One region of the Colwellia sp. BRX8-5 genome, then DNA from elsewhere that is predicted to be linked to it. Evidence: predicted binding sites of a transcription regulator. Region 1 holds the regulator's gene; the other holds the start of a gene.
The links. Region 1 encodes sigma-54, which starts transcription at its own class of promoters, with help from an activator protein. Its sites were predicted from a motif close to GTTGGCACGNNNNTNGNNT; they were not measured.
Positions count from the first base shown of each region.

Region 1 (8,347 bases):
GCTGTTGCCTTATTAAATGCTCGCGGCTTTACCGCTGACGACTTCGCACTCTCTCATCCCGGTGGTAGTTTAGGAAAACGCCTATTACTACGTCTTAGCGATATAATGCATAGTGGTGAGCGCTTACCAACTGTAAATGCTAATGCTAAAATTAAGGATGCGTTGGTTGAAGTATCATTAAAAGGTTTGGGGATGACGGCGGTAGTCGACGAGAGTGGTCAATTACAAGGCTTATTCACTGACGGAGATTTACGTCGTATTCTTGATGAACGTATTGATATACATCTTGATACTATTGCATCAGTGATGACAAAAAATCCCACTGTGGCTCATCAAGATATGCTAGCCGCCGAAGGCTTAAAAATCATGGAAGACAAAAAAATTAATGGTTTAATTATTGTTAATGACAATAATATACCTATTGGCGCAATGAATATGCACGACTTACTAAAATCAGGTCTTATCTAATATGCAAACACTCTATGGCGAAATTACTGACACAGCATTCAATACCATGAAAAAAATAAAGCTGCTGATATGTGATATTGATGGCGTTTTTTCTGATGGCCGTATTTATTTGGGTAACGATGGTGAAGAATTAAAAGCTTTTCACACTAAAGATGGCTACGGCATAAAAGCATTAGGCGCCAGCGGTGTCGATGTAGCGGTGATCACCGGGAGAACATCAAATATTGTCGCAACACGTATGTCAGCCTTAAATGTTAAATATATAGTGCAAGGTGAAGAAAATAAATTACCCGCCTTGAAAACGATGGCTAAGCAATTAAAGCTATCCCTCGAGGAAATTGCTTATATTGGTGATGATATGCCTGATTATGAGTGTATCAACGCTGTAGGCTTGGGTATTGCTGTTAAAGATGCCCACCCAAGTATTTTATCTATCGCAAATTACACCACTTTTAACCATGGCGGTTTTGGTGCTGTTCGAGAAATATGCGATTTAATCATGCTTAGCCAAAACACCTTAGCAAATGCTTCGGGTGCGAGTATATGAATCGACTTTATAGTTTAACCTTGTTGTTTTTTCTAATTGCGGGAGGCGTTTACGGTATAATTGAATGGAGAAATTCCTCAGCACCACAATTACAAGCGATTGATAAGACGCTGACCCCTGATTTTATTGCCGAAAATTTACACAGTAATGTTTATAAACATCAAGGAAGCTTAGCTTATGTTGTTGATGCCCATCGTATGGAACATTACCCTGAGTTAAGTATTACCAACTTTGAGTTTCCTCAATACACACTTCATCCAAAAAATGATGCGCCCGCATGGAAAATATCTGCCAATGAAGGCATATTATACAATAACAACCGGGTAAAATTAGCAAAGCATGTCCGCCTGTTAGCAACAGATCCCGATAGCTTATTACAAGAAGTTCAAGGAAAATACTTTGAACTTGATCTAAAAACTAACATCATAAGTTCAGAACAAGAAATTAAAATTATCGGTAAAGGATTTACCATCGATGGTAAAGGTTTAATTGTCGACTTAAACACCAACCAAATGACACTAACTAAACATGTGAAATCAATTTATGAAATTGTTAAAAAATAGCCTACTGTGCTTATTGTTATCAACTCCGCTATTTTCGTCAGCTTTCGCTGAAAAATTTGATATAAAACAAAAGATTGAAATTAACGCTTCAAGACAAGCCGTTGATCTTAAAAATAAAATATTCAGCTATATTGATAACGTGGTGATCACTCAAGGTTCATTAGTTATACGTGCTGATTTAGTACAAGTGCTGACTCAATCTGGCAGTGAAGAAAAAACCTATATCGCTAAAGGGAAGCCAGCAACCTTTAAACAAACCTTAGCCGATGGCACTCCTCTTAGCTTACAAGCAGACGAAATAAGATATGAGCCCGCAAATAATTTAGTGATAATTTCAGGAAATGCGTTATTACAGCAAGAAGGTAGTGAGGTTAGTGGCAGTAGAATTACTTACAATATTGCCACTCAGTATGTTAATGCTGAAAGTAAATCTAACGAACGCACTAAAACGATTTTTCAGCCGAAAGAAAAAATTAAAGCGACAACCACAGACGCGAAAACTCAGGAAAAAATTAATTTATGAGCACTAGCACCCTAATGGCAAAAGGCCTTGCCAAAGCCTATAAAGGCAGAAAAGTGGTTAAAAATGTCAGTATGCAAGTTTCAGCAGGACAAATAGTCGGTTTACTGGGCCCAAATGGTGCCGGAAAAACAACTTCTTTTTATATGATTGTGGGGTTAGTTGAAAGTGATAGTGGCGATATTATCTTAAATGACGAAAACCTGACGTTAGCGCCTATGCATGAGCGTGCGAGAAAAGGCATCGGATATTTACCACAAGAAGCCTCTATTTTTCGAAAACTCAGTGTTTACGACAATATTATGGCTATTTTACAAACACGAAAAGAATTATCAGATGCTGAACGCGAAGAAAAATTAGAACATCTTGTTGAAGAATTCAACATAGGTCATATCAAAGATAATTTAGGCATGAGCTTATCTGGTGGTGAACGCCGCCGAGTAGAAATTGCTCGCGCATTAGCTGCTGAACCAAAATTTATTTTATTAGATGAACCTTTTGCTGGTGTTGACCCAATTTCAGTAGGTGATATTAAAAAAATTATTCTACACTTAAAAGAACGTGGCATTGGTGTGTTGATCACTGATCACAATGTACGTGAAACTCTCGATGTATGTGAACATGCGTATATTGTTAGTCATGGTGAACTTATTGCAGAAGGTACTGCAGATCAAATTCTTGCAAATCAACACGTAAGAGATGTATACCTTGGTGAACAATTCACGCTATAGTAGTCAGTAAATGAATAGTATCTTCGTATGAAAAAAACGAAAATATCCCATTAAAAATAATAGGAAGTTAATGACCTAAATGCGCCCTACTCTACAACTCCGCATAGGACAACAATTAACCATGACGCCACAATTGCAGCAAGCAATCAAATTGCTGCAACTGTCTACGTTAGAGCTTCAACAAGAAATTCAGGAAGCCTTAGAAAGTAATCCATTATTAGAAATGGATGAGTCTTCAAATAATCCCGAAGATAAAAGTACTGACAACCTTGAAGAAGCTCACACTGCCGGTAATGGTGACGTTAAAGAAGCCCCTGCTTCTGATGGTAGCGAAGACGCTACGCCTACCATTGATGAAATCACCACCACTGAAGCCATGGACAAGAACGATATCCCTGAAGAATTAAACATGGATACCACTTGGGATGATAACTACACGGCCGGTGCAGCAAGTTCAAGCTCAGGCCCAGCTTCAGAAGATTATACTTACCAAGGCGAGACTCAAGACTCCATTCAAGATCATTTGCGCTGGCAAATGGAATTAAGCCCTTTTACCGAAACAGACCGCGCTATAGCGACAGCAATTATTGATGCTGTTGATGACGCCGGTTACTTAACGGTATCTAGTGAAGACATTTTAGAAAGTGTTGCCATTGAAGGAGTAGAGCTTGATGAAATTGAGGTGGTACTAAAACGTATTAACCTCTTTGATCCTGTCGGTGTCGCTGCTCGTTCTATTTCAGAATGTTTAATCATTCAACTTAATCAATTTGACCCCGCTACACCTTGGTTAGCAGAAAGTAAGTTAGTTTTGCGTGACCATATTAATCTGCTGGGTAGCCGAGACTATCGTACATTAATGCGTAAAACTCGACTGAAAGAAGAGCAACTGCGCGAAGTGGTGCGTCTTATTCAATCACTTGATCCTAGACCCGGCGATAGTGTGATGAAGAGTGACGATCAGTATGTTATTCCTGATGTGTCTGTTGAAAAGAAAAATGGCCGTTGGGTGGTCGAATTAAACCCTGATACTGCGCCAAAACTTTCGGTGAATCAGCAATATGCTTCGATGTCACGTTCGATGAAGTCGACAGCGGACACACAATTTATTCGCTCAAATTTACAAGAAGCTAAATGGTTTATTAAAAGCTTAGAAAGCCGTAATGATACCTTATTAAAAGTGTCAAACTGTATTGTGCAACGTCAAATTGGCTTTTTTGAACATGGTAATGAAGCCATGCGTCCAATGGTTTTAAATGATATTGCCGAAGCTGTCGATATGCATGAATCAACCATTTCACGAGTGACGACACAAAAGTACATGCATACGCCACGTGGAATTTTCGAACTGAAGTTTTTCTTCTCAAGCCATGTTGGCACCGAAAGCGGTGGCGAATGCTCATCAACAGCTATTCGTGCATTAATCAAAAAATTTGTTGCTGCCGAAATCCCAGCAAAACCACTTAGTGATAGTAAAATGGCTGATTTATTAGCCGATCAAGGGATAAATGTAGCTCGACGCACCATAGCAAAATATCGAGAGTCACTTTCTATTCCACCTTCTAACCAACGAAAAAGTTTACTTTAACGAAAAGATGAGGAATTAAGCTTATGCAAATTAATCTTTCTGGCCACCATGTTGACATTACCGAAGCTTTACGAGAAAACGTCACGACTAAGATGGCAAAATTAAGCCGACATTTTGATCATATCAATAATGTTCATGTTGTTCTCACCGTTGAAAAATCAAATCAAATTGCTGAAGCGACTGTTCACGTTAGTGGCTCTGATTTACATGCAAAAGCTGAAAATGCTGACATGTATGCCTCTATTGATAGTCTTGTTGTTAAGCTTGACCGGCAAATATTGAAGTACAAAGGTAAAACGAATCAGCATTAATGCTGTTTATCGCCTGTTCACTCACCAAAGAATCTAAGTAGTATAATGAAGTTGCAAGATATCCTTACCCTTGATTGCACCCTGTGTGCGATTAAGGGTACAAGCAAAAAAAAACTCCTTGAAATAATTAGCACAACTGCGGCAAAAAAATTCGACAATATTGATACTCATCAATTATTCGAAAGCTTAATGGCGCGTGAAAAGGTTGGCTCTACCGGCATAGGAAATGGCATTGCGATTCCTCATGGTCGATTAACCAACACGTCACAAGTTATTGCTGTATTGCTGACCAGTGAACAAGCCGTTGAATTTGATGCGATAGACAACCGTGCTGTCGATATTATTATTGCGTTATTTGTCCCCGAAGAAAACTGCCAACAACATTTAGATACCTTACAAAGTATTGCGCAAATATTTAGTACTAAACAGTTCGCAAAGCAAGTAAGAAAATGCCAAAATTCGCAAGAGCTTTTTACTTTAATAAAGCATGCTAAACGTTAATAAAATCTAATAATAATCCAGGAAAACTCAAATGAAACTCTTGATAGTCAGTGGTCGCTCAGGGTCAGGTAAAAGTGTCGCCTTACGTGTACTCGAAGATTTAGGCTACTACTGTGTCGATAATATTCCGGTGAATTTATTGCCTGCATTAGCGCATACCGTTATTAATGATTACGACAAAGTAGCGGTTAGTTTAGATGTACGTAACTTACCCAATGATCCTAATGACGTTTCAGAAATATTAGATTATCTACCAAAAACAGTAAAACTCGATATTCTGTATTTAGATGCTGATGACTCTGATCTTATTCGACGTTTTAGTGAAACGCGTCGTTTACATCCTTTGATTAAACAAAATATCCCACTCGACCAAGCCATCTCTTTAGAGAAAAAGCTGCTTGAGCCTATTTCCACGCGTGCGGGTTTGTATATTAATACCAGCCAGTTATCACCTCATCAATTATCTGATTTAGTGCGTGAGCGAATTTTGGGCAAAACCTCGGCATCTATGGTGGTGGTGTTTGAATCTTTTGGCTTTAAACACGGTGTACCACAAGACGCAGATTATGTTTTTGATGCACGTTTTCTGCCTAACCCTTTTTGGGAAACAGACTTAAAAGGTTTTACCGGTTTAGATCAACCCGTGCGAGACTTTCTTGCTAGCCAACCGATTGTCACTAAATTTATCTGGCAAATTAACAGTTTTATGATGACATGGTTACCCCACTTAGAAAGAAACAATCGCAGCTATATTACTATCGCCATTGGTTGTACGGGTGGAAAACACCGATCGGTTTATATTGCAGAAATATTAGCAAACAATCTTAGAAAAGAACGCGAAGATGTTCAGTCTCATCATCGCGACATTAAAATACAAAGCACTTAATAACGGTCACTGTATGCCAAAATATAATAAATCATTAACCATTAGCAATAAACTGGGATTACATGCACGTGCTGCCACTAAACTTGCCCAGTTAAGCCAAAAGCTTAATGCTAACGTTACTATTTGCTTAGAGGGCAAAGAAGCTGATGCCAGTAGTATTATGGGGTTAATGTTACTGGCCGGTGGCTTTGGAAAAACCGTAGAGGTGATTACCCAAGGAGAAGATGCTCAACAAGCACTTGACGATGTATGCCAGTTATTTTCTGATAAATTTGATGAAGACGAATGATAAAAAGACTGAATAAAAAATAAAGTTACGTTATCATTCATTACAACACCTTAGCCAGCGCATCTTGACTAAGATATAAACAATATAATTTTCGTATTACTGCGGCACAGGAAAACTTTATGCCGGAAATATCAGAGCAACAACAAAATCATCAACGCCTGCAACAAGTCAATAAAGCACTTGGTAGCGGTATGTTTGTGCACGTTCGAAAATTACTACAGAACATGCCAGCTTATGATATTGCTTTAATATTAGAGTCATCTCACCCGAAAAGTCGTGCCGTTTTATGGCAACTTATCGACGCTGATAATCACGGTGAAGTACTTGAAGAACTCAATGAGGAAGTTCGAAAAGGTATTTTAAAAACTATCCGCCCTGAAAAATTAGCCGCCGTTGCTGAAGGCATGGATGTTGATGATTTAGCTGAAGTTTTACGTACTCTACCCGATAGTGTTTATCAAGAAGTATTAAGTGCTATGGACTCGCAAGACCGAGGTCGAGTCGAAGCCGCGTTATCATTTGAAGAAGATACCGCTGGCGGTATCATGAATACCGATACCATAACAATTCGTCCCGATGTAACGGTTGATGTGGTATTGCGCTATTTGCGCTTACGGGGTGATTTACCTGAAGCGACCGATTCTTTTTATGTGGTCGATGGTAAGAATCACTTTATTGGCGCCGTTTCTCTAGCGGCGATCATTACCGCTAAACCTGAAATTATCGTCTCAACACTCATTGATAAAGATATTGAAGCAATTCAAGTGCATTTGTCTGATAGTGACGTAGCGCAACTCTTTGAAAAATTTGATTGGTTCTCTGCACCAGTTATTGATGATGAAGGCCGTTTGCTTGGTCGTATCACGATAGACGATGTTATTGATATTATTCGTGAGGATGCCGAACATTCAATGATGAGTATGGCGGGCTTAGATGGAGAGGCAGATACCTTTGCTCCGGTTTTAAAAAGCACGCAACAACGCTCTATTTGGCTTGGCGTTAATCTCATTACCGCACTACTTGCCGTTGCTGTATCGAGTATGTTCGAAGGTGTTTTAAGCCAACTGGCTATTTTAGCTATTTTAAATTCTTTAGTGCCTAGTATGGGTGGTGTTGCCGGTAACCAAACCTTAACACTGGTTGTTCGCGCCATTGCGCTAGGCCATGTTGGCGACTCAAATGCGAGAATACTTATTCAGAAAGAACTTGCTGTTGGTTTTCTTAATGGCGTTATCTGGGCGGTATTAATTGCTGGTGTTGTGGCTATTTGGCAACAAAATTTAATGCTTGGTGGCGTTATAGCCTTTGCAATGTTAATGAATTTAACCGCTGCTGGTATCGCTGGTGTCGCTATCCCGCTGTTTTTGAAAAGGATGAATATTGACCCTGCTCTCGCTGGTAGTGTGATATTAACAACGATTACCGATGTGGTCGGAATATTCGCTTTCTTAGGTACTGCAACTTTATTCCTAACCTAAACTAGATATTGGCTTATTGAGATCTTGATACCTTTTCAAGATCTCAATACTAGCCTGTTGGTTTTAATAATCAAATGTACCTTATTAAAATAACACGATTTGATTAATTGCCGCCAACCTGCATCTCTTCAATTAACAATGAACCCGTTAAAATACTGCCTCGTAAGTCAACATCACTACCGACAGCAACTAAGCCTTTAAAGATATCAGATAAATTACCCGCAATGGTAACTTCTGATACCGGGTAAGCAATTTCACCGTTTTCAACCCAGAAACCGGCAGCGCCACGTGAATAATCACCATTGACTACATTAACGCCTTGTCCCATTAATTCAGTGACAAGAAAGCCAGTACCGAGTTTTTTCAACATGGCATTAAAGTCACCGCCATTGGCAGAACCTTTGGCATTAATTTGCCAATTATGAATACCACCGGCATGGCCAGTAGATTTAAGTCCTAGCTTAC
Region 1 covers NZ_JACGVR010000007.1:162,112-170,458, reverse strand. The annotation lists gene H4J62_RS07580 (KpsF/GutQ family sugar-phosphate isomerase) at 1-468, shown strand, start outside; gene kdsC (3-deoxy-manno-octulosonate-8-phosphatase KdsC) at 470-1,015, shown strand; gene lptC (LPS export ABC transporter periplasmic protein LptC) at 1,012-1,578, shown strand; gene lptA (lipopolysaccharide transport periplasmic protein LptA) at 1,559-2,101, shown strand; gene lptB (LPS export ABC transporter ATP-binding protein) at 2,098-2,829, shown strand; gene H4J62_RS07555 (RNA polymerase factor sigma-54) at 2,909-4,417, shown strand; gene hpf (ribosome hibernation promoting factor) at 4,441-4,728, shown strand; gene ptsN (PTS IIA-like nitrogen regulatory protein PtsN) at 4,774-5,229, shown strand; gene rapZ (RNase adapter RapZ) at 5,261-6,115, shown strand; gene H4J62_RS07535 (HPr family phosphocarrier protein) at 6,129-6,404, shown strand; gene mgtE (magnesium transporter) at 6,524-7,882, shown strand; gene pmbA (metalloprotease PmbA) at 7,986-8,347, opposite strand, start outside.

Region 2 (8,347 bases), on a different contig from region 1:
CGTAGGTGTCAAAGTTTTAGGCATTGTGGAAAGCGATCAGCCTTTAAATATTCAGCACTCTCCGGGACACCCAATGGCAGATAAAGATGGTTTCATTTATAAACCCAATGTAAACGTGATTGAAGAAATGACCAATATGATTTCAGCATCACGCTCATATCAAACAAATGTTCAATTGGCTGAATCAGCAAAAAATATGCTGAATAAAACCTTACAGCTTGGCAAGTAACAATTAAAGGTGGGATAAAATATGGAAACAGTAAGCGGAAGTAAACCTTTAGATGGCATGCGCTGGCAAAAGGAAGATGTTACAACGACGGATAATGGCAATGGTATGTTAACGCAAGAAGATTTCTTTGCGTTACTGACCAAAGAGCTTTCTCATCAAGATCCGACTAAGCCCGTTGAAAATAATGAAATGATTTCGCAAATGACTGCGTTTTCAACGACTGACGGTGTGGCAACGCTAAATGAACAATTTACATCATTTGCTGCATCCATGTCATCGAGTCAAGCATTACAAGCCTCCTCGTTAGTGGGTCGTAGCGTTCTAGTTGATGATAATGTTTTTGGTATGGCTGAAGGTGAAGCCGTTAAAGGCAAAATGATCACTGATAAAGCGGCAAGTAATGTGAATATTTATGTTGAAAACACCGCTGGAGAACTTATTCAAACAGTTCCTGTTGGCAGTGTGGCTGCAGGTGAGTTTACCTTTAATTGGGACGGCAAGATGACAAATGGCGAGCCCGCTCCACAAGGTGCTTATCGTTTTAGAATTGCAGGATTAGTGGAAGGTGAAGCATCAGAATTACAAGCGATGACCTATCGTAAAGTTGATAGTGTGACGTTAGCCGGTGCAGGTGGAAATATTTTATTAAATCTTAATGGTGGCAGTTCCATGGCACTAGCAGATGTGGTGGAAGTATCAGAAGGTTAAATTAATAGTTCTTCGAACTAAATAAATTTAAGCCACTGTTATTTCAATGAAGAGTGAATACTCGAAAATTAGAAATAATTAAGATAAACAGTTTTTTATATGAGGTGCAATTATGTCATTTAATATAGCGTTGAGCGGATTAAACGCTGCTCAAAAAGATTTGGATGTTACATCAAATAACATCGCTAACGTTAATACCACCGGCTTTAAAGAGTCGCGTGCGGAATTTGTTGATGTGTATGCAGCATCATTACTTGCTTCTGGTAAAACAAAAGTGGGTGACGGTGTTTTGACGGCAGATGTCGCTCAGCAGTTTCAGCAAGGTAGTATTCAGTTTACTAATAACGCGTTAGATTTAGCCGTTACGGGTAATGGTTTTTATGCAACAGTACCTGAACTTGACTCCTTAGAAACGTCATATACCCGAGCAGGTCAGTTTAAATTAAACGACAGTAACTTTGTTGTTAACTCTGCGGGTGAGCATTTATTAGGTTTCCCAGTTAACCCTGACGGCACCTCTGCGTCGGTAAGTTTAAGTACGGCAGAGCCTATTCGTATTCCTACGGCCTCTGGTGCTCCTCAAAAAACCAGTGAAGTAGATGTACGAATGAACTTACCTGCGGGTGATTCTTTCATTAGTAGTGCGCCAGGTAACTTTGATCCCGATGATCCTTTGACTTTTAACCATTCAACTTCAGTGACTATTTTTGATTCATTAGGTGATAGTCATATAATGACTTATTACTTTATTAAAGATAATCCTTCGTCTGATGCTAACGAGTGGATGATGTTTGCTGGCGTTGATGGCATACCGGTAGATTTAGCTGATCCAGGTGGACAGACAGATCCAGATCCAACGGCAGCTCCAGGAACGCTAATAACAAATCCACAAGGTGGCGGTAGTTCAGGTCCGTTATCAGCAAGTGGCGGTGTTACTGGCATGCGTATGTACTTTGATTCTTCAGGTGATTTTGTTGCACAATTACCTATGCCAGGTGACGGTGGTGCTATTACCGTGGCACTTGGAGCGACAATATTAGCCAATGGTGCTGATCCAACTCAAACCGTGAAAATTAATTTTAATCTAGACCCTCTTGGCCCTAATCCAAATGAACCTACGCAGTTTGCTTCAAACTTTGAAGTGACTTCGCTTGAGCAAGATGGCTTAGCGGTTGGTCGATTAACCGGTATAGATATTGGTAGTGATGGTTTAATTCGAGCGACTTACAGTAATGGTACCTCAGAACCATTATCACGCATTGCTTTAGTAAACTTTGCCAATGAACAGGGCTTAACGCAAATTGGTAATACTTCATGGAAAGAAAGTATTAGTTCCGGTGAAGCATTGGCTGGTGAGGCGGGTTCAGGTACTTTTGGTACTATTAATTCATCGGCATTAGAGCAATCAAACGTTAACTTAACCACAGAATTAATCGACTTAATTTCAGCACAACGAAATTTTCAGGCTAACTCTCGTGCACTAGAAGTTGATAACCAGCTAAACCAAACTATTCTACAGATTCGATAAATAAATCTTTAAAATAATCTAGTCTATAATAAATAAAAGAGATAAAACGTAAAATGTTTTATCTCTTTTTCTGTTCAGGATGAACGGTATAGATGTAGAGCGAAACATAGCTATTCTTATGCATCCATGTCTTCATCGCATTAATACTTCTTTATGTGTCAATGCCCGAGCAGCGGATGGTCTTTATCAAACCACCTTTCTTTCAAAACCTCAGTCGGTTCCTTTTCGTTGACGATAAAACGATTATTTTTTCATCTTCCTTTTCCTGTTCTATTTCTTCTGGCACTGTTATTGCATTTCTCATTGTAAGATACAATTTTAGAGATCTGTTATGGACAAAATGCTTTATATCGCAATGAGCGGTGCGAAACAAAATATGCATTCGCTTGCCGTTAATGCTAACAACCTTGCTAACGCTAAGACTACGGGTTTTAAAGCCGATTTAGCACAGGCGCGTTCAATGCAAGCTTTTGGCGAAGGCTTGCCTTCTCGTGTGTTTGCCATGACAGAAAATGCCAGCCAAAACTTTGACAGTGGTTCTTTGATGCAAACTTCTCGAGATTTAGATCTTGCCATTCAAGGGCCGGGTTGGTTTGCTGTTCAAGCTGAAAATGGTACTGAAGGTTATACACGTGATGGCCAATTTAGACTCAACGAAGAAGGTGCTTTAGAAACCTCTAAAGGTGAGCTTGTCTTAGGAGATACTGGCCCGATATTTATACCTCTACCAGTCAATAATATTCATATCAGTAAAGATGGCACCATCATGGTTCAGCCTGAAGGAGCACCGAGTTCTCTTCAAGAAGAAGTGGGTCGTCTAAAAATGGTTAACCCGAGGGTGCAAGAGTTAGCAAAAGGTGCTGATGGCTTGTTTCGTCGAAAAGATGGACTAAATGAGAATGCTGACGTCAATGTCAAAGTCGAAAATGGCATGCTTGAAGCAAGCAACGTAAACCCTATTGGGGAGATGACCGCGATGATTTCTTTGCAACGTCAGTTTGAAATGCAATTAAAACTCATGAAAACAGCGGAAGAAGTTGATGCAAGTTCAGCATCTTTATTACGTGCTTTCTAATTTAAATAAATAATTTTTGAGGTGATTTATGAACCCAGCATTATGGATAAGTAAAACAGGGTTAGATGCGCAAACAAAAGATATTGCGGTAATTTCTAATAATTTAGCTAACGCCAGTACCATAGGTTTTAAGAAAAGTCGTGCCGTATTTGAAGATTTACTCTATCAAACGATTAATCAGCCAGGTGGTCGCTCTGCACAAGATACAGAGATGCCTTCAGGCTTAATGCTTGGCGCGGGTACAAAAGTGGTGGCTACGCAAAAAATTCATACCCAAGGTGATATGCAAACTACCGATAACGCTTTAGATCTAATGATCCAAGGTGAAGGTTTTTTTGAAGTGCAACTCCCTGACGGTACATCGTCATATTCAAGAAATGGTCAATTTACCATGGATGAAGAGGGCAATATGGTTACACCGGGCGCGGGTTATTTAATTCAACCACAAATAACTATTCCGCCTGATGCGTTAAGTATTATTGTTTCTCAAGATGGTGAAGTCTCTGTAACTCTTCAGGGGCAACCTGATCCTGCTGTTATCGGTCAAATTAATACAGTTAACTTTGTTAACCCGACCGGTTTGCAGCCAATAGGGCAAAATTTATACATTCAAACAGCGGTTAGTGGTGCTCCACAAGAAGGGGTTCCAGGTTTAGAAGGTTTTGGCATGATAGTGCAAGGCGCGCTAGAAACCTCGAATGTAAATACCACCGAAGAACTTGTTAACTTGATTGAAAGTCAACGGGTATATGAAATGAACTCAAAAGTAATTTCAGCAGTTGATGAAATGCTTAGTTATATTAATCAGCAGTTATAGCGTTAAGGAATCTCTTATGAAAATTCACTTAGTCTTAGTTATCTTTTTTTTATCAATAACGGGTTGTGCCAGTGTTGAACAGGCAAAAACGTTACCTGACGATCCTGACTTTGCGCCAATTTTACCCGAAATGGAAGAAGCCTCTATTATCCCGACGGGTTCACTATTTAGAGCTAACTACGTTAATAATATTTATTCTGACTCAAAAGCTCATCGTGTTGGTGACATTATTTCAGTGACGTTAAGTGAAAGTACACAAGCACAGAAAAATGCTAAAACAGAGTTGAGTAAAGAAAATAGTGCCAGTTTAGATCCTATTATTGGTTTAGGCGGCGCTGCAGTAAACTTTAAAAATAATGCCATTCAATTTGGCTATAACCAAGGCTCTGACTTTAGTGGTGATTCAAAGTCTAACCAAGGTAATAGCTTAAACGGTCATATTTCTGTACATGTTTTGCGTGTTTTGCCCAATGGCAATTTGATGATCCGTGGTGAAAAATGGATGACTTTAAATAACGGTGACGAATTTATTCGCTTAACCGGTGTTATTCGCGCACAAGATATTAGCTCTAGTAACACCATTGTTTCTGGTAAAATCGCCAATGCGCGGATTGAATATGCAGGTACAGGGACTTTTGCTGATGTACAAGAACAAGGTTGGTTATCGAGTTTCTTTACTAGCTCTTGGTGGCCCCTGTAGGGTTAATTGAACAAAAACTTTCAATAGGTATTATTATGAACACTTTTTTCACAAGTATGAAAGTTACTGTCTTGGTGCTAACATTTTTGTTTAGTTCGATGAGCTCTGCACAGCGAATTAAAGATTTAGCCGATGTTGCTGGTGTCCGAAGTAATCAATTGATAGGTTATGGTTTAGTGGTGGGTTTACCTGGCACAGGCGAACAAAGTCCATTTACCGAACAAAGTTTTAAAACCATGCTAAGTAATTTTGGTATTACTATGCCGGCTAATTTAAAACCAAAAATTAAAAATGTTGCTGCGGTTGCTGTTCATGCTGAGTTACCCGCATTTACTAAACCCGGCCAAAGAATTGATATTACAGTTTCTTCAATGGGCAGTGCGCAAAGCTTACGTGGTGGAACATTAATACAAACTATTCTCATGGGTATTGATGGTAATGCTTATGCCGTTGCTCAAGGCAGTTTAGTCGTTAGCGGTTTAGGTGCTGAAGGTTTAGATGGCTCAAAAGTTATTGTTAATACACCAACCGTAGGCCGTATTGCTAATGGTGCTATGGTTGAACGTGAAGTTATTTCACCATTTACTTCTGGCGATTATATTACCTTTAATCTTAGAGATTCTGATTTCAGTAGTGCGAGAAGTCTAGAGCGAGTCATTAATAGCGAGTTTGCTAACATTAACGACCCCGCCACTTTTATTGCTCGCGCTATTGATGCAACCTCTATTCAAGTCAATGCACCAAGAGATGCGAGCCAACGAGTCAGCTTTTTGGCTGCCTTAGAAAATTTAGAATTTGAACCTTCACGTCCGGCGGCGAAAGTTATTGTTAACTCCCGTACTGGTACCATCGTGATCGGCTCTGATGTGCGTTTATTGCCTGCCGCCATTACTCATGGTGGTATTACGGTAACGATTAATGAAACACGAGATGTCTCTCAGCCTAATGCTTTTGCTGATGGTAATACGGCGGTAACGAATCAATCTATCGTTAACGTTAATAAAGATGATAACCGGATGTTTGTTTTTGATCCGGGGGTAAGCTTAGACACACTCGTTCGAGCGATTAATGAAATTGGGGCGGGCCCTGGTGATGTTATGGCTATTCTTGAAGCGCTATCACAAGCGGGTGCATTACGAGGAGAATTGATCATTATTTAATGATCAATAAAGCTTATGATTACACCGAATCAATCATCACTAACTTCATTGGCACCGCAGGCATCTGTGACCGCTAATTCTCAGAATTTTTTAGACATCAATGGCTTGAATTCTATTCGCCAACAGTCTAAAGAAACTGATAAAGGCTCAAAAGATGCGGCTTTACAAACAGCGGCCAAGCAGTTTGAAGCGATTTTCATGCAAATGCTGATGAAAAGTATGCGTAAAGCACAAGACGTTTTAGAGTCAGATAGTCCCTTTAATTCAGAAAGTACAAAATTTTATCGTGATATGCATGACCAACAAATGTCATTAGAATTATCAAATAACGGCTCTTTAGGTTTATCGGACTTAATCGTTCGCCAGCTAGGTGGTGACACTGAAAGTTTTACCCCGCAGTCATTTTTACAAAGTGATAATCGCTTCAGTAAAAGTAACGGCTTACTCAGTGAAGATAATAATAAAGGCAAGTCAATTGTCGACACAGGGATCCTTATTTCGGCCGAGGATCGTCAAACTAATGACTCGGGTGATCGTTCAACTAATAATCGACAAGCATTATTTGATATGCCACAACGAGCGCCTTCTTCGTCTAACACGGTAAATTCGTTAGATAACAAACCGTCTGTTTATGAAATGCTTGCCATGCAAGAGCCTCAGTATCAGCAACCTAAAGACTTTGTTATGGCATTAACTGAAGATGCTAAACGAGTTGAAGAAAAGTTAAATATTCCCTTTGAAGTTGTTATAGCTCAAGCCGCATTAGAAACTGGCTGGGGACAAAAAATCATCAAAACAGAAAGTGGTCAAAGCTCTAATAACTTGTTTAACATTAAAGCGGATAAACGCTGGGATGGCGACAAAATCAATAAGGAAACCCTTGAATTTGAACAAGGTGCTATGGTTAAAAAACGTGAGCCCTTTCGCGTTTATGAAACCATTAGTGACAGCGTTAATGATTACATGCAGTTTCTCTCAAACAGCGAACGCTATAAAAATGCATTAGACAAAGCTGGCGATGTGGAACACTTCCTGCATAACCTACAGAGTGCTGGTTATGCGACGGATCCCAAATACGCAGAAAAAATTAAGGGAACACTACGAACCGTAACCAGTTTACTAAATAAGTAAATAAGCGCTCAGCATATAAATGCATTGAGTTTTGGTTAGGTTAGGAGTGAAGTCATGTCGGTTAACTTATATAACACAGGTGTTAGTGGTTTACTTGCCGCACAGCAGCAGCTGGCGACAACGGGTCATAATATTGCCAATGTTAATACAGAGGGTTATAGCCGACAACGCGCAGAACAAAATTCATCGGTGGGTTTATTCAGTGGCGGCAACTATGTTGGCTCTGGTACCTATGTTAACGATATCACTCGTCTATACGAACAATTCTCCCATAAAGAACAACTGCTTAATCAAAGTAAGGTCGGTAATGCTGACTTATTACAAGGGCGTTTAACACAACTTGACCAAGTAATGAGTACCTCAGGTAACGCCGTGGTGGGTTCACTTGACAGTTTTTACCAATCACTCAATGGCGTTGCTGACAATCCTAATGATTTAGGTTTACGCAGTATTGTGCTTAATCAAGCGAATATTTTAAGCAAAGACTTTAATGAGCTGACTAATAATTTTGACAATATGACCAAAGCGGTCAACGGTGAAATTGAACAAATTGCTACTAAGATTTCTGAAATATCCAATGAATTAGCAAAAATTAATGAAACCATTATGCAAACTCAAGGATTAAATCAAACAGGGCAACCTAATGATTTACTTGATAAACGAGATCAACTAATTGGTGAGCTAAGTAAGTTTACCAAAGTGACTACCGTAGAAGATGCTAACGGTGTACTCACTGTAATGATAGGACAAGGTACGACACTGGTTGCCGGTATTACGCCAATGACAGTACAAGTTAAGGCTGGCGATCCCGATCCAAATAAAACCCAGCTAAGTTTAGTCAGTGGCAATAGTCGTGTGGCATTAAATGGTTCTACGTTAGGTGGCTCTTTAGCGGCAAATTTTGAATTTAGAGACCAGCATTTAAATCAAACGCGTAAAGAAATTGATCGCTTAGCTATGTCTATATCGTCAATATTAAATGACAGTCAAGCCAGTGGT
Region 2 covers NZ_JACGVR010000001.1:149,586-157,932, forward strand. The annotation lists gene flgC (flagellar basal body rod protein FlgC) at 1-229, shown strand, start outside; gene H4J62_RS00625 (flagellar hook assembly protein FlgD) at 251-937, shown strand; gene flgE (flagellar hook protein FlgE) at 1,050-2,465, shown strand; gene flgF (flagellar basal-body rod protein FlgF) at 2,797-3,540, shown strand; gene flgG (flagellar basal-body rod protein FlgG) at 3,569-4,357, shown strand; gene flgH (flagellar basal body L-ring protein FlgH) at 4,374-5,057, shown strand; gene H4J62_RS00650 (flagellar basal body P-ring protein FlgI) at 5,093-6,217, shown strand; gene flgJ (flagellar assembly peptidoglycan hydrolase FlgJ) at 6,233-7,348, shown strand; gene flgK (flagellar hook-associated protein FlgK) at 7,403-8,347, shown strand, end outside.
Region 2: the regulator sigma-54 is predicted to act here: its motif matches at 2,744-2,762, upstream of flgF (flagellar basal-body rod protein FlgF).